DNA from 4 places in the Shewanella sp. 3_MG-2023 genome. Region 4 is predicted to be linked to each of the others. Evidence: predicted binding sites of a transcription regulator. Region 4 holds the regulator's gene; each other region holds the start of a gene.
The links. Region 4 encodes sigma-54, which starts transcription at its own class of promoters, with help from an activator protein. Its sites were predicted from a motif close to GTTGGCACGNNNNTNGNNT; they were not measured.
Positions count from the first base shown of each region.

Region 1 (4,277 bases), on a different contig from region 4:
TGGAGTAGCGCATCAATTTCGTCTTGGCTTAATAAATCACTCACATCATCACCTTGGATTTTTCATGGCGTTATTGCATTACAAAACCAGTAAAAAGTACTCTTTCAACGACTTTTTGGCCGGTTATGGGTTGCAATGTATTTTGAACATTTAATAGGGCTAATTGGCGTAATTCATCTTTACCCGCTTGGGTACTTAGCTTTTGTACATCTGCTGCGCTAAATGTGTTTAAAAGCGCATGTTCAATTAAAGGAATGTGCATTTTTGCAGTAACGCCGTCATCGCCTCGCACCATTAACTGCACTTTTATTTCAACTAAACGTGAACGATTAGCACCCGCTAGATTGAATAAAAATGGTCTTGGCATACCCACATAATTTGCCTTACCAGTAGCAGCATCAGTTACTACAGTTGCAGTACTTATGTCAGTTGCAGGTGAGTTTGCAGTCGCTTTCGCATTGTCGCCAATAAAAAACAGCACTGTCACAGCAATGCCTGCCAGCAGCAACATGCCAACCACCAAAAAAATAATCATTTTATTGATACTTTTTGGTGGGTTCTGGGTAGTTAATTCTAAAGAAGCTTCTTCTGGCATAAATGATTCCATCACGCTGTTGTTATTATTGTGTTAACTAAGTTTCAGCTTAGTTTTTGATTTTGCGATCATTAACCCATAGGTTACCGACTTAAGCGTAATAATCTATAGCTGAACTGCCACTCATGGCATGTTTTGTGACTATCTCAAGTTCTTGTGCTGAAATTTCATCCAAAAGCCTGTCATTACTAGCACTCGACTCATCATAATCAGCGTTTTTCTGCTGTTCGCCGTCTTGAGAAACATGACTGTCAGCCAATTGCAGCCCTTCTTCTGCTAGCATTTCCCGAAGCCGCGGAATAGCTTGCTCCAATAGGTCTCGGGTTTGTGTCTGCGCCACTTGAAATTGCACTTGGGTTTGATCGCCATTAACTTGAACTCTGACCACCATATGGCCAAGCTCTGCCGGATCTAATCGAATTTCCGCATGTTGAATGCCCTGTCCTACCATCGTCATGAGTTGTTGCTTCATCACAGGGGCGAACTTTTGGATCATCTCCTGCATTTGCCCTACCGACTCAGATCCTTGGCGTAACGATAATTGAAATTGCGGCACGTCACTTTTATGCACTGACGTTAAGCTACTTTGATTTTGTATCGCCTTGAGATCCACAGATTCTGCATCAAGAGTAAACTCACCAGCGCTAAGGGCAATGGCATTATTTGCTAGGGCATTACTACTAGGACTATTGGCAGAGGAAGGAATAGCAGACTTATCCATGGATACCGAGAACTCAGCTTTACTCAGGTTAACCCCAGATTCCTTTGAGGTTATTTTGCCTTCAATACTGTCAGGATCGCCTAAAGTTTTGTTTGCATCAACTAAGCCTTTGTTTACATCAACTAGGTTTTTGTTTACATCAACAGCAGCGCTATTGTTATCCATTATGTTTTTATGAATTGAACTAAAGCCACTGCTAAGTGCAAGGGCTGGTTTTTCAGCATTATCTATGGCGCTGGTTGTTGCTAACTCAATCAAAGGGAGTAAGGCTCCACCTTGGATGGGAGTTTGCTGGTTAAAGTCAGTGATCAGCTGATTTAACTCCTTGACTGATAATGCTGACAACTCAGCTGCAGACATTGCACTAAATTCAGATAAATTTTGTAGTTGCTCAGCTGAATAGTCACTTAAAAATTCTGTAGTTGAATCGGCCTCAATAGCCAGCGGCAATATGTTGCCACCTGTTGGTTGGCTATTGGTTTCAAAATTTTCTGCTAAGTCAATTTGAGCAAAGATTAAAGCAATATCGGTTTCTGCAGCAATATGCTCTTGTGAGGCATTGTCATCCACCAGATTGATATCTGTGTTATTTTCAGAAGCTTGCTCAGTGCTACCCTGTATCTCATCAGTTTGAGAAACTTGATTAAGCGCCGACAAAAAAGATGAGCTATCAGTACCTTGCGGCGTCTCTCCCGTTGGGGAATTCGCTATTTTATTGCTATTTCCAAGTAAAATATTACTCACTTGCTGCATAACAAACTCCGAGTTAATAACACCGAAAACCTATTGGTGCTATAAAATTATGAAAGTCACATTGCTGACGCTTTTATTATTAATAACGAACCAAGCAATAAGAGTGCCAGAATAAAAATTAATTAGGCTAAAAACGGATAAGGGAATTTAACGCGGGGTTTTACGAATAAACTGCTGCATCGCAAATTCATCTGAGGCTTTTTGCTCTTGTTTATTGGCTATTTGCTGAGCTTTTTGATCATTTTTAGCTAACAACAATTCAACCGCTTTACGCTTTTGTTGCTTTTGCTGCCAATTAACTTGTCGATGTTGGGTCTGATTTTGTGCTTCTTTAACGGTATTAACTTGCTGCACTAGTGCTTGGTCAATTTGCTTAATAAATTCATGAAAAGAATGATATTCACTGGCACTTAGCGTTTTGCCTTGATTTTCATTCATTTGCTTCATGTACTCGAGACGATAATTATTTAACGCCTCTAATTGCCCCTCACATTTTTGTAGTTCTAATTGTGCAGATTTAAGCTGTAAAGCCGCCTGTTCTTCTGCTTCTTTATTGAGTTTAAGCACTGTGATTAATGGATCAGCCCGGCGCATTATTTACACTGAGCAGCAATCTGCCCAACCATGGTTTGACTGTTATCAAAGGAAATAACATCTTTAAATCCTTGGCGTAAAAATGCATTCATCGCTGGTTGTAACCGAATAGCGTTATCAATGCGTGGATCGCTGCCTTGGGAATAAGCCCCAATTGAAATTAAGTCTCTGTTTTGCTGATAAAGTGAATACATCTGTTTAACCAGACGCATGGACTCTAAATGCTCAGCGCTAATCACCATAGGTGCGACGCGGCTAATGGACTGCTCAATATCAATCGCGGGGTAATGGCCAGAATCTGCCAGCGTTCTTGATAACACAATATGACCATCTAAAATCGCCCGTGACGCATCGGCAATGGGATCTTGTTGATCATCACCTTCGGTAAGCACGGTATAAAATGCGGTAATCGAACCTTGACCTGGGCCGCCGTTACCTGCCCGTTCGACCAAGCGGGGTAATTTAGCAAACACCGATGGCGGATAACCTTTGGTCGCCGGAGGCTCACCCACTGCCAAGGCTACTTCACGCTGGGCTTGGGCGTAACGGGTTAAACTGTCCATCAATAACAATACGTTATAGCCAAGGTCTCTAAAATACTCCGCAATACGTGTTGAGGTTTCACAGGCGCGTAATCGCATCAATGGTGAAGTATCAGCAGGTGCTGCGACCACCACAGATCTGGCTCGGCCTTCTGGGCCTAAAATCTCTTCAATAAACTCTTTTACTTCACGGCCACGTTCACCCACCAGCCCCACCACAATAATGTCAGCAGTGGTGCCGCGAGTCATCATGCCTAACAGCACACTTTTACCCACACCAGAGCCGGCAAACAGGCCCATCCGCTGGCCTTTACCTACGGTCAACATGGCATTAATGGCTCTAACCCCCACATCTAATGGTTCGGTAATCGCGCGGCGCGATAAAGGGTTAATGGGCGGCGCATGGCGCGAGGCATGTTGCTCAGTATTTAATGGTCCAAGGCCATCAAGGGGTAAACCACTACCGTCTAAAACTCTACCAAGTAAACTTAAGCCGACATTTAACCCTGACTGCTCACCTAAAGGCTGCACTCTTGCTCCCGGTAACACCCCTCTTAATTCATCTACGGGCATGAGATAAAGTAATTCATCATCAAATCCAACGACTTCAGCCACTAGCTCACCGGCCATGGTTTCGATAGAGCATAAACTGCCAACAGGGGCTCTACAGCCGGTAGCTTCGAGGGTTAAGCCAACAACCCTAACCAGCTGACCACTGGCCACAGGCCGAATGGGGGTGACTTTATTACTATGGAGTTTAAATTTATTTAGTAACTGATGTTGGCGATTTAGCATCATCTACCTCATCAACAAGGTGTAAACCCTCTTCATGTACGACAGAAGAAACATTGTCATCAGTGAGTTGATCCCGCTTTGCTCCCACCACCTTAAGGCTACATTCGCTAGCATCCTCGGCAATGCTAGTGGTGTAGTGACTTGAATCTGACTTAATCGTTTGCACATTGGCCTGAATCGCTGCGACCTGTTGCTGCAAGCCACTAAGAGCTTGACTCATACGCGCTTCAACTCGTAAGTCGACACTGGAGCGCTCGCTGTGAATGATGCAGTCACC
Region 1 covers NZ_JAUOSH010000006.1:93,933-98,209, forward strand. Annotated here, with positions in the region: gene fliM (flagellar motor switch protein FliM) at 1-44, opposite strand, end outside; gene fliL (flagellar basal body-associated protein FliL) at 71-595, opposite strand; gene Q4591_RS05140 (flagellar hook-length control protein FliK) at 687-2,069, opposite strand; gene fliJ (flagellar export protein FliJ) at 2,217-2,663, opposite strand; gene fliI (flagellar protein export ATPase FliI) at 2,663-4,000, opposite strand; gene fliH (flagellar assembly protein FliH) at 3,969-4,277, opposite strand, start outside.
Region 1: Q4591_RS05140 (flagellar hook-length control protein FliK) is a predicted target of sigma-54. The motif match lies at 2,162-2,180, and genes of this name have one in related genera.

Region 2 (4,277 bases), on a different contig from region 4:
TCAACTGGACTTTTGATGAGTCAATTTCTGAAGCAGATATTGATAAAGCTGTTGATGAGTTCATTGAACAAGTCATTGAACCTCGTAAGCTAGGTTTCCATGGCGGCGGTCATAAAATGTGGGAAGGCATTATTGCAACACAAGAGATCGGTAAATGTACCGAAGAAGATGTTGCTGCTGTTAAAGCCTTCTGGGAAGCGAAAAAAGTGCCACAACTTGAAGTTAGTGCACTGTACGACATCTGGTGGGGCTAATATAGCTAATGCCTGAGCAAATATTGCTTGATGAAGTGGTCGACAAGGTTCGGCCACTTATTGGTTTAGGGAAAGTCGCAGATTATATTCCAGCATTGGCTGACGTAGATCCAAACAAAATAGCAATAGCAGTCACTGGCGCAGATGGTCACACCATTGGCGCTGGGGATTATCTTGAGCCGTTTTCCATTCAATCTATCTCCAAAGTATTCAGCCTTACTTTAGCGCTAAGTTTGTACTCCGAAGATGAACTTTGGAGCAGGGTAGGTAAAGAGCCTTCAGGTCAGTCGTTTAACTCATTGGTTCAAGTTGAGCTTGAACGAGGCATTCCAAGAAATCCATTTATTAATGCTGGTGCATTAGTGATAGCAGATTTAATTCAAGCGCGCCTTGGTGCACCTAAGCATCACTTGCTTGAAGTGGTTAGAAACCTGAGCGAAAACCCTCACATACTTTTTGATAAAGTGGTGGCTAATTCAGAATTTCAGTTTAGTGCCCGTAATGCCTCTATTGCCTATTTAATGAAGTCATTTGGTAATTTTAACGGCGATGTTGATACAGTATTAAAGAGCTATTTTCATTACTGCTCATTAAAAATGAATTGCGCTGACTTATCAAAAGCGATGTTTTATCTCGCCAATCGCGGTAAAAGCCTAGCAGGGGATCAAATCGTTACCCCAGTACAAACCAGACAGCTAAATGCACTGCTTGCTACCTCAGGTTTATATGATGGCGCAGGTGAGTTTGCTTATCGGGTTGGTATGCCAGGTAAAAGTGGTGTTGGCGGCGGCATTATTGCGGTGATCCCTGGGGACATGTCTATTTGCGTATGGTCGCCTGAACTTGATCAAAATGGCAACTCACTGGCAGGCACTCGCATGCTTGAGCATTTATCACAATCATTAGGTCGCTCAATTTTTTAAACTCGCTTATGTTGCTGGGCAAGTTTTTTATGCCCATTTTCAAATGTTAAGCTTGAAATCATCCATTGTCTTTTTAGTATCCTCATCCACGAGTTTGAAAATCATCTATTCTTAAATCTACCCATATAATAGCGATGATGAAAATTACCAACATTTGGCTTATTTCACACATAGTTAATATAAATCCAAATCTAAAAGCTAAACCTATTAGTTATTATCTGCTTTAAGTTATTGATAAAAAGCTTATTTATGTTTTTGGCACAGCCTGTGCAATAACTTGGTATCAGTCTAATTAACATTGAAACTAGATATCAAAACGTTGGCAGTAGCTTAGTGAGCAGTTTAGCCACTCGCCCCATTGATTATCTACATAACGATTAACAGCAAGGATAGAGCTAATGAATACCCAAGGTTTATTTAAAAGTATTGCACTAACTGGTTTAATTTTTACCGCAGGGGCTATGACGCCTGCGGTGGCCAAAATGTCCCTTGAAGATAATCAATGCAACGTGACCTTAAACTATGATGTTACCGTTGAGCCACAAAAATTATCCTTTAGCGAAAAAGGCGCTGAGGTTTACCGAGTCGAACTTGGAAAGTTATATATTGATGGCAACCAAGTTGCACTAAATGATAAGCAAGCAGCTTTGTTAGCTGATTATTCGGAGCAAGTATCTAAACAGATCCCAGAGGTAATTGATTTAGTTGATGATGCTGTTATTTTGGCAACAGATGCAGTGAGCATGGCATTAACCCCTATTTTTGGCGATGCCACCGCGGCTAAATTGGATGAGCTTTTAGCTGGAATTCAAAGCCGTGTTGACCAAGCAGCATATCAACAAGGGGATAAGTTTTATCTTGGCGCGACAGAGTCTTCGTTAGAAGAAGCATTTAATGAAGAGTTTGAACAAGAAATGGAGCAAATGATTAAAAACTCCATGGGCAGTTTTATGATGGCGCTAGGGGCTGAAATGATGTCTTCAGAAGGCGGAAGCTTTGATGAAAAAATGACTGCCTTTTCAAGCAAAATGGAAAGAATCGGTGAAGATGTTGAATTGCAGATTTCTGAGCAATCAGAGGCCATAGAAGCTAAAGCCAAAAAAGTCTGCGGTAACTTTGAGCAGTTAATGGTGCTTGAAAGTGAATTACGTCAATCCATCCCACAGCTATCTTCTTATGAATTAGCGACATTCTCAGATACTGAGTAGCGGTAACCTTGTAAGTTCTAGCATTGTCAAAATGCACCTGACCTTCCCCTGTACCTTGTGCAGGGGCTTTTTGGTTAAACCATTCCTGCTTAAATTACCAATCAAAAACTTCACCCGCCAATCAAGCTCTAGTTAACTATCTGTTATTTGCGCTACTTTGTAGCGAGATATGCTAGCCGAGCTAGTCGTTTTTGTCTAATTGCCACCGTTCAAGTTGAGAAAATGTCATTAATATTACAGTTTATCGTAGATTTGTTCTGATAAAAAAATTGTATATTATAAATATAGAGCCATTTATGCAATTTTTGGTATACTCCTAAAACTATAAAACTGTATGGCGTTAACCAATTAACTTGTTGTTTTAGTTTTGGTTGGCTATTCATGATAATGGACTATCGAAATTTAATTTTTTTTTGGGTGAGTGGCGCAACGTTTAAAGAACCATATAAAGTAGGTGGCGTTTATGCAGCATTGTCTGTAATAAGCGACATTACTTGGAACTCAAAAAATATTTTTAATGTCGTAAACAGCTTAAGGCGACTCCAATGTTAGAACTATTAGAACCTATTGCTATTTTTACTCATGTTGCTAGAGCCGGGAGCTTCAGTGCCGCTGCCAGAAGGTTGAGTATATCTAAGTCCAAAGTAAGTACTCAGGTTGCTGATCTTGAACATAAACTTGGGGTTCAACTCATCCAACGTACTACACGTAGTTTAAGTTTAACTGAAGCGGGTAACTTGCTTTACATACAAGGTGAGGAGTTATTACGTGATGCAGAGCAGGCCGTTGCTAGTGTGCATAATCTAAATGATGCCACCCGTGGTGTACTTAAAGTCGGTATTTCTCAGTCTTTTGGTACCATGCATATTATTCCTGCATTACCTGAGTTTATGGCACGACATCCAGAGCTTGAGCTACAAGTTAGCTTACTGGATCATAAAGTCGATGTGGTTAGTGAAGGTTTAGATTTACTTTTGACTATGTCTGAGCAGCTACCATTAGGTATGGTTGCAAGACCATTAATGAAGTGTCAGTTCTTATTAGTGGCATCGCCAGAATATATTGCCCAACATGGCAATATTTCTCGACCTGAACAACTTGTTGATCATAACTGTCTAGTCTACCAAGGTGAGTGGCATGAGCACAGCATGTGGCAGTTTAAGAAAGCTGATGATTACTGTGAAATTGGTGTTTCTGGTAACTTCCGGGTTGATAATGCACCAGCATTAAAATCGGCCGCGGTTAGCGGTTTAGGTATTGCCTACCTAGCAAGTTATTTACTTGAAGATGAAATCGAACAAGGTACATTAGTGCCGTTATTACCTGATTGGCAATTGACCAACAACTTACCACTACAGGCTGTTTACCCAAGACGTAAGCACCTTGCCCCTAAAGTAAGTGCATTTATTGAATTTATTAAAGGTCATATTGGTACTACACCTTATTGGGATGGTAAGTTTGATCATTTATACAAATTACGTAAATAGCCATTCAATGGGGTTTCTAAGTCAGTAACTAAAACTGGAAACATTGTTCGAATTTTAAAACAAAGTCGCAACTTAAGTTGCGACTTTTTTATTTGCACAATAAAAACAATAACTTGATTGTCTTGTGCTTGAAAAACGCTCAGGTTGTTTCTGTGCTGAGTTATTAATGGAGTATAAAAAGCTGCTTGAACTCTGTTCTTAAATCAATACAATAGATTTCAGTTGATTCGGAATGATTTGAGTCACGCATCTTGTTGAGAAATGACCCCTTTTCAGCTTTTTGTGCAAATCAGCAACTTCGCAAGTTTTGAATCACTGCTGGCAGAGGTTTTAAAATCAGAACAATGCCGGCTTTGAAACCATCATCCTAGTTTTAATTGGTTTACCCCAGACATTGTGCTGGGG
Region 2 covers NZ_JAUOSH010000026.1:57,093-61,369, reverse strand. Annotated here, with positions in the region: gene Q4591_RS14870 (50S ribosome-binding protein YggL) at 1-254, shown strand, start outside; gene glsB (glutaminase B) at 263-1,177, shown strand; gene Q4591_RS14860 (YggN family protein) at 1,576-2,385, shown strand; gene Q4591_RS14855 (LysR family transcriptional regulator) at 2,931-3,872, shown strand.
Region 2: Q4591_RS14860 (YggN family protein) is a predicted target of sigma-54. The motif match lies at 1,432-1,450, and genes of this name have one in related genera.

Region 3 (4,277 bases), on a different contig from region 4:
TTTTATAATAATTCAATCGAAAACCTAGGGCTGATGATTCACCATAGGTTGTAGATTTCACGTTTGTTACCAAGCGCTCGGTAACCAAACAAAGCGGCGGCTTTAGATTGCAAACAATGTAAAGCGCCTCTTTAAAATAGGATGTAAAAGTGCCGAACAAATCACTTGCTGAAGCAGAATATAATCAGTTTAAGCTTTTTTTAGAGCAACACAGTGGCATTGTATTAGGTGACAACAAGCAATATTTAGTAAAAAGTCGCTTAGCGCCTTTAATGGGCAAGCATGATTTGCCCTCATTATCGGAAGTGGTTAAGCGCTCAATGAAGCCAATGGAGCGGCATTTACGGGCGGAAGTGATTGACGCTATGACCACAAATGAAACTCTGTGGTTTAGAGACAAATACCCGTTTGAATTACTTCATGATGCTTTATTACCTGAATATAGCCGCTTAGGTCGGCCGTTAAAAATATGGTCAGCCGCTTGCTCGTCAGGGCAGGAGCCCTATTCATTGGCAATGACTATTTTAGAGTATCAGCAGCGTAAGCCGGGGGCATTGCCTGGTAGCGCGACGATCCAAGCCACCGATTTATCACCTTCAATGCTAGCGCGTTGTAAAAAGGCCGAATATGACAGCTTAGCCTTAGCCCGTGGGCTATCAGATGAGCGAAAGCGACAATTTTTTGATCCAATGCCGTCAGGTCATATGAAAGTGAAAGATAATGTTCAGCGGTTAGTGAATTTTAGAAGTCATAACCTGCTTGAAAGTTATAGCTTATTGGGTAAGTTCGATATTATCTTTTGTCGTAATGTGTTGATTTATTTTTCTCCAGAGGCAAAAGCTAAAATTTTGCGGCAATTTGCTGCCGCCCTTAATCCCAATGGGATTTTATTTTTAGGGGCGTCAGAATCTATCTCAGGCTTATCTGATGAATTTACGATGGTGCGTTGTAACCCAGGGATTTACTATCAAAAGAAAAATATATTGTAAGTTTATGAATTAATATGTTTTTAGTTAATAAAATGCCGACTTACGTCGGCATTTTTCATTTTTATCCTTTCTCATCTTAAAACCGCAATATTTTGGCATAAGGTTTGCTTTGTTAGTGACAGTTAGCTGATGGAGGCAATTTTATGGCGATTAATTTTGAAAATGGTTTAGGGGTACATCAATACTCGTTGGGCATACGTGCTCAAAGGGCTGAAGTGCTATCTAGTAATATCGCCAATGCCAATACCCCGGGTTACAAAGCCCGTGATGTAGACTTTGCCTCTGCCATGAATAGCGCCCGCTCTCATCAGCAAGGGCTGCAAATGAGTCAAACAACTGACAAGCACTTTGACCTTAAAGCGTTAAGCCAAGAGCATGTGCAGTTTCGGGTGCCAAATCAGCCAGACACAGGTGACGGTAATACGGTGGATATGCAAGAAGAGCAATCTGCATTTATGCAAAACTCTTTGGAATATCAAATGTCACTGGGCTTTCTTGAAAGTAAGTTTTCTGGCATGCGTAAAGCCATTAGAGGTGATTAATTATGAGTCTTTTTAATATTTTTAATGTGTCAGGTTCGGGTATGTCTGCGCAATCGGTGCGCTTAAATACCACCGCCAGTAATATTGCTAATGCCAACACAGTATCAAGCAGTGTCGGTGAGACCTATAGAGCTCGTCATCCTATTTTTGAGGCTGAAATGGCCAAAGCCAGTCATCAGCAAAATAGTTCTCATAGTGTCAGTGTTAAAGGCGTTGTAGAAAGCGATAAACCGTTATTAAAAGAATTCTCACCTAATCATCCAATGGCTGATAACGATGGGTTTATTTATAAACCCAATGTCAATGTGATGGAAGAAATGGCCGATATGATTTCTGCTTCTCGGTCATATCAAATGAATGTTCAAGTGGCTGATGCCGCCAAATCAATGTTGCAGCAAACGCTTCGTATGGGTAAGTAATATGAATTTAGTTGGAGGTAAACAATGAGCCTCGTTAATCCTTACAGTAGTCAGTCATTACCGCAGTTGCAGACGTCTACCACGGCTTCCACCGTCTCCACTAATTCAGTGGCGACAAACTCACAAACTACACAGGTATCAGACAGTAGCTTTTTAGATAGCCTAACTGCTGCGCAATCAGCTAGCACCACCGAAACTGGTGAAGCTAAAAGCCAAGAGCTAACCCAATCGGATTTCTTTGCGCTTTTGAGTCAACAGCTGTCAATGCAGGACCCGTTTAAACCTGTTGAAAACGATCAGATGATCGCACAAATGGCGTCCTTCGCGACCGTTGATGGTATTGCCAACTTAAATGCTGAAATTTTGAATTTGAACAGTGTGATGAGCTCAAGTCAGGCATTACAAGCCTCGGGCTTAGTGGGGCAAAAGGTGCTCATTCCATCAGATATTGGCCATGTCTCAGAAGAAAACCCAGTCATTAACGGTGTCATTAGTACGCCACAGCCAATCGATACCATTACCGTCACCATTGAAGACGAGTCAGGCCAAGTGGTTAAAACCTTTGAGGTTGATGGCTCTGCAGGCGGCAACATTGATGTCAGCTGGGATGGCCTTGATAAAGATGGCGAACCCGTAGAAGAAGGCATGTATGCCATTAAAGCTAACGGTAAAGTTGATGGCAACGCCGAAGATTTAGCGGTTTCAACTTATGCCCATGTCACTAGTGTGTCTTTAGGCAGTGTCGCCAGCGGTCCGATCCTTAACCTCAGAGGCCTAGGTGGTATTCAATTGTCTGATGTACTGGCAGTGGCAGAAAGTTAATAACACAAACAATAATAAGCTGCCAGAAATCTGGCAGCCACACAGAACCTAATTTAAAGCGCTAAGAGGTGATTTATGTCGTTTAATATTGCATTGAGTGGTATCGCAGCTGCTCAAAAAGATCTCAACACCACGGCTAATAACATTGCCAACGTCAATACCATTGGTTTTAAAGAGTCTCGCGCTGAATTTGCCGATGTTTATGCTAATTCAATTTTTTCAAATGGTAATACCGCAGTGGGCGGCGGCGCAACCACAACTCACGTAGCGCAACAGTTTCAGCAAGGTAGCTTACTGTTTACCAACAACTCCTTAGATATGGCTATTAGTGGCGGTGGTTTCTTTGTTACTTCATCTGAAGCGGGCAGCCAAGATCATGCATTCACCCGTGCAGGTGCATTTAAAGTAAACTCAGAAAGTTTTATGACAGATTCAGCCGGTAACTATTTACAGGGTTTCCCTGTGGATGATAAAGGTAATTCGACCTCGGTCAGTTTAACCACCACTCAACCGATTAAAATCCCCGATACTGCAGGTAGCCCTGTGAAAACTGGTAATGTGGGTTTTCAAATGAACCTCAATGTTGGTGATGAAGAACTTGATCCCGCAAAGTTTGATCCAGAAGACCCTGATACATTTAATAACTCAACCTCAGTGACGATTTATGATTCACTTGGTGAATCCCGCATCATGACCACTTATTTTGTCAAGCCAGAAGGCGGTTCCCATACTGGTGAGAATAACTGGGTTGCCTTTTATGCTGTTGATGGTAAGCAAGTGGATATTGATGCACCAACGGGTGGTACATATAAAACAGATACCACTGATGATGGTATTGCTGATTCAACTGGTACCGCTGAAACCGCAGGCGGTTGGAAGGGATCGGTACTTACATTTAATGATGCCGGAACTTATACAGGATCTGATCCTGCGGTAGTGTCTACGGTTGAACTAGGTAGTAATGGCGCAGGTGTTATCGGCACCGGCGCTGACGGCTCGCAAAAGGTGAACATCGATTTTAATAATCCTACTCAATACGCCTCACCGTTTGAAGTGACAGAGTTAACCCAAGATGGCACCACAGTCGGGCGCTTAACCAATGTCGGTGTCGGCGATGACGGTTTAGTAACAGCCAGTTACAGTAACGGTTCAACCGTGCCATTAGCTCGGGTAGCATTAGTACGCTTTTCTAATGAGCAAGGCTTAACTCAAGTAGGTAATACCTCTTGGAAAGCCAGCTTAGACTCAGGCCCAGCACTAGCAGGTGAGGCCAATAGCGGCACTTTTGGTAGTATTCGCTCGTCAGCACTTGAGCAATCAAATGTTGATTTAACCACCGAGCTGGTGGATTTGATTTCAGCTCAACGTAACTTCCAAGCCAACTCACGTACCCTTGAAGTGAACAATACCCTTAACCAAACGGTATTGCAGATCCGCTAATTAATCTCGCGCTTTAGTAAACTCGCGCTTTAGTAAACTCGCGCTTTAGTAAACTCGCGCTTTAG
Region 3 covers NZ_JAUOSH010000006.1:119,324-123,600, reverse strand. Annotated here, with positions in the region: gene Q4591_RS05280 (chemotaxis protein CheV) at 1-8, shown strand, start outside; gene Q4591_RS05275 (protein-glutamate O-methyltransferase CheR) at 150-989, shown strand; gene flgB (flagellar basal body rod protein FlgB) at 1,133-1,531, shown strand; gene flgC (flagellar basal body rod protein FlgC) at 1,534-1,950, shown strand; gene flgD (flagellar hook assembly protein FlgD) at 1,975-2,772, shown strand; gene flgE (flagellar hook protein FlgE) at 2,848-4,212, shown strand.
Region 3: flgB (flagellar basal body rod protein FlgB) is a predicted target of sigma-54. The motif match lies at 1,081-1,099, and genes of this name have one in related genera.

Region 4 (4,277 bases):
GGTCGTAGGCCTAGTCAAAAGTGATAAGGGCCGCATTCTGATCGATGAAGATGATTTAACCGCAGATCCAATGCATTTGCGCGCCCGAAAAGGCATTGGCTACTTACCTCAAGAAGCCAGTATTTTTCGTAAGCTCACAGTACACGATAATATAATGGCAGTGCTTCAAACTCGCAAAAGCTTATCAAATGAGCAGCGCATTGAAGAACTGGAACATTTATTAGAAGAATTTAACATAACTCATATCCGTGATAGCCAAGGTATGGCGTTATCGGGAGGCGAGCGTCGCCGAGTTGAAATTGCACGCGCATTAGCGGCAAATCCTAAGTTTATTTTATTAGATGAACCTTTTGCAGGGGTAGATCCTATCTCAGTAATCGACATCAAGAAAATTATTCAACAACTTAAAAGCCGTGGTTTAGGGGTGCTAATTACCGACCATAATGTCCGTGAAACACTTGATGTGTGTGAGCGAGCATATATTGTGAGTCACGGAAACTTGATTGCTGAAGGAACACCTGCTGAGATCTTAGTCAATCAGCAAGTTAGGTCGGTATACTTAGGTGAACAATTCAAGCTATAGTTAGCACTATTCAGTTTTTAGTATGGCATTCGCGGCCAACAACAAACCTTAATCTAGTCTATTTTTCTAGGATCATAAACTAGCGCCCACACTGTTCGTCGCGATGATGTAATTCAATTAGGGACAAGCGGTACATGAAAGCCTCACTCCAACTCAAAATGGGTCAACACTTAACCATGACCCCACAGTTGCAACAAGCGATTCGCTTATTGCAACTTTCCTCATTGGAGCTACAGCAAGAAATTCAACAAGCACTTGATTCAAACCCGCTATTAGAGCTTGAAGACGAATTCACTAAAGCCAAAGAGCCCGTAAAAGAAAACGCCCTGCAAACTGACACCGATTTTAGTGATAATAGCCAAGTCACCATAGAAAAAGACACCTCAACGGTTGATACCACTGAATCGCTCACTAAAGATTCTATGCCTGAAGAACTCCCTATGGATACCACATGGGATGAGGTGTATACCGCCTCGCCGACTTCTGGCTCTGGCGCAGTATCGAGCGGTAATGATATGCCGTTTCAAGGCGAAACCAGTGAAGGCTTGTATGAGCATCTTGAATGGCAAAAAAACCTCACTCCCTTTTCTGAAAATGACTTAGTGATTGCAACCGCCATTATTGATGCCATTGATGAGCGCGGTTACCTCACCCAGAGCGTTGAAGACATTTTGCAATCCTTAGGCACTGACGATATCGAACTCGATGAAGTTGAAGCTGTACTTAAACGGGTACAACACTTCGATCCCGTCGGCATTGCAGCGCGAGATTTAAGTGAGTGTCTATTAATTCAATTAGGCCAATACCCTAATGAAATTCCTTGCATAGATAATGTTAAGTTACTGATTAAAGATCATCTTGATTTAATCGCCGGTCGTGACTTTAGGTTACTGATGCGTAAAACCAAGCTTAAAGAAGATGATTTACGTGAAGCCATTGAATTTATTCAAACGCTCAATCCACGTCCAGGCTTGCAAATTACCCCCATTAAAGATGAGTACGTCATTCCTGATGTTACTGTACTTAAAAAGAATGGTCGCTGGGTGGTCGAGCTAAATCCCGATAACATGCCTAAAATTGGCGTTAATCAGCAATATGCAGCTATGGCCAAAGGCGGTTCAAGCCAAGCTGACAGCCAATTTATTCGTGGTCATTTACAAGAAGCTAAATGGTTTATCAAAAGCATCGATAGCCGTAATGAAACCTTACTAAAAGTGGCTAACTGTATCGTACAATTTCAGCAAGGTTTCTTTGAGTTCGGTGAAGAAGCCATGAAGCCGATGGTGCTCAATGATATTGCTGAAGCGGTTGAAATGCACGAGTCGACCATTTCACGGGTCACGACCCAAAAATACATGCATACCCCCCGTGGACTTTTTGAACTTAAATATTTTTTCTCAAGCCATGTAAGTACCGATGATGGTGGAGAATGCTCTTCTACAGCAATTCGCGCATTTATTAAAAAGCTCGTAGCTGCAGAAAACCCGAAAAAGCCTCTTAGTGATAGTAAAATGGCGACACTATTGGCTGAACAAGGGATTAACGTTGCTCGACGTACGATAGCCAAATATCGAGAGGCAATGCTCATCCCTCCCTCAAACCAACGCAAAAGCTTATAACTTTTGTTATTGGAGGATGACCTATGCAAATTAACCTGACTGGAAACCATATTGAAATAACTCAATCTTTACGGGAATACGTGCAAACAAAATTTTCAAAGCTTGAACGACACTTCGAACAGATCAATAATGTTCACGTTGTGCTCGATGTTCAAAAGCTACAACAGATTGCCGAAGCCAAACTGCACCTAAAAGGCGGTGAAGTGTTTGCTGTATCGCGTAACGCTGATATGTATGTGGCAATAGACGCCCTGATAGATAAGCTAGACCGTCAGGTAATTAAACATAAAGAGAAACTCACTAAGCATTAACGATGGAACTTCGTACCATCCTGCAGCCGGCGTGCACTACCTGTGCCACTCCGGGCAGTAAGAAAAAGGTACTGGAATTAATCAGCAATTTAATGGCTGCCCAGTACCCAACCCTTTCTTCACAGGCTATTTTTGAAAGTCTAATAGCGCGTGAAAAAATGGGCAGTACAGGTATAGGAAATGGCATAGCAATTCCACATGGGCGCTTAGATAATATCGAAGAACCCATTGCTATTTTAATCAAATGCGAAGAGCCAATCGCCTTTGATGCCATAGACAAGCAACCTGTAGATATTTTATTTGCGCTTCTTGTACCTGCAGATCAGTGCCAGCAACACCTAAGCACATTATCTAGCATGGCAGAGAAACTCAGTGATAAATTGATACTTAAACGACTTCGAAAGAGTCATGACGCTACAGAACTTTATCAGGTTATTACTGCATGAAACTTGTCATCGTATCGGGACGTTCAGGTTCAGGAAAATCAGTCGCACTGAGAGTGCTTGAAGATTTAGGTTATTACTGTGTTGATAACCTGCCACTGCCACTGATTGGCAGCCTGCTTGAACAGCTTAAAGATAGTAACGAGCTTGTCGCCATTAGCGTCGATGTGCGTAATATCGAAGAGCAAGGCAAAGTACTCAAAGAGCAAATTGCTTTACTGTCTGACGATACCAGCATTACCAGTTTCTTTTTAAACGCCAACGATAAAGTGTTACTGAAGCGTTTTAGTGAGACCCGCCGATTACACCCACTGTCTAAGAATCAAATTTCGTTACAAGAAGCCATTAAGCTTGAGGGGCGGTTACTCGAACCCATAGCCAAAATGGTTGATCACTATATCGACACCTCGCAAACTAATATCTACGAATTGAGCGATCATGTTCGGCAAATCTTGCTAGGCAGTGTTGATAAAGAATTAGTGGTACATTTTGAGTCATTTGGCTTTAAGCATGGCATGCCGGCTGAAGCAGACTTTATGTTTGATGTGCGCTTTTTACCGAATCCGCACTGGGAGCTTGAGTTAAGGCCCTACACAGGCCTAGATGCGCCCGTGCAAGAGTTCTTAGAGCGACAGCCTTTGGTGAATAAGTTTATCTGGCAAATTGAAAACCTTTTTGACACTTGGATGCCACATTTAGAGCGTAATAACCGCAGCTACCTGACCATTGCCATTGGTTGTACTGGCGGTCAGCACCGTTCGGTTTATATTGCCGATCAGCTCGCTAAACGTTTCAACAACTCTAAGCACAAAGTCAGCGCCCGCCATAGAGAGCTTGGCATTGAATAAGCTAACCACAACGCCAGCCAAAACGGTGGCCTATTCAAAGCAAATTACCATCAGTAACAAGCTAGGCTTGCATGCGCGAGCGGCGACTAAATTGGCAATTTTAGCTACCGAGTTTGACGCAACTATCACCCTTATCCAAGGTGAGAAACAAGCCAGTGCTGCCAGTGTATTGGGGTTATTAATGTTAGAAAGTGGCATTGGTAAAATCATTACTGTTGAAGCTCAAGGCCGTGATGCAGAAAAAGCCCTTGAGGCCGTATGCAAGTTAATCAACGATAAATTTGACGAAGAAAGCTAACCGCCTGCGCCCAGTAACATCTCCAAGGAAACACAGCGACTCACCTTTACCATTATTTTATTAGCTATACTCAACACACCACCAAGCAGTATTAGCGTATTTATGAATTGCGCATCAAGCCATCAGATATTAGAAATTTCTTCATTCTTTCCGGTGAGTTAAGTTAACATTTCAT
Region 4 covers NZ_JAUOSH010000027.1:54,044-58,320, forward strand. Annotated here, with positions in the region: gene lptB (LPS export ABC transporter ATP-binding protein) at 1-583, shown strand, start outside; gene Q4591_RS15225 (RNA polymerase factor sigma-54) at 718-2,202, shown strand; gene hpf (ribosome hibernation promoting factor) at 2,226-2,513, shown strand; gene ptsN (PTS IIA-like nitrogen regulatory protein PtsN) at 2,516-2,959, shown strand; gene rapZ (RNase adapter RapZ) at 2,956-3,804, shown strand; gene Q4591_RS15245 (HPr family phosphocarrier protein) at 3,830-4,102, shown strand.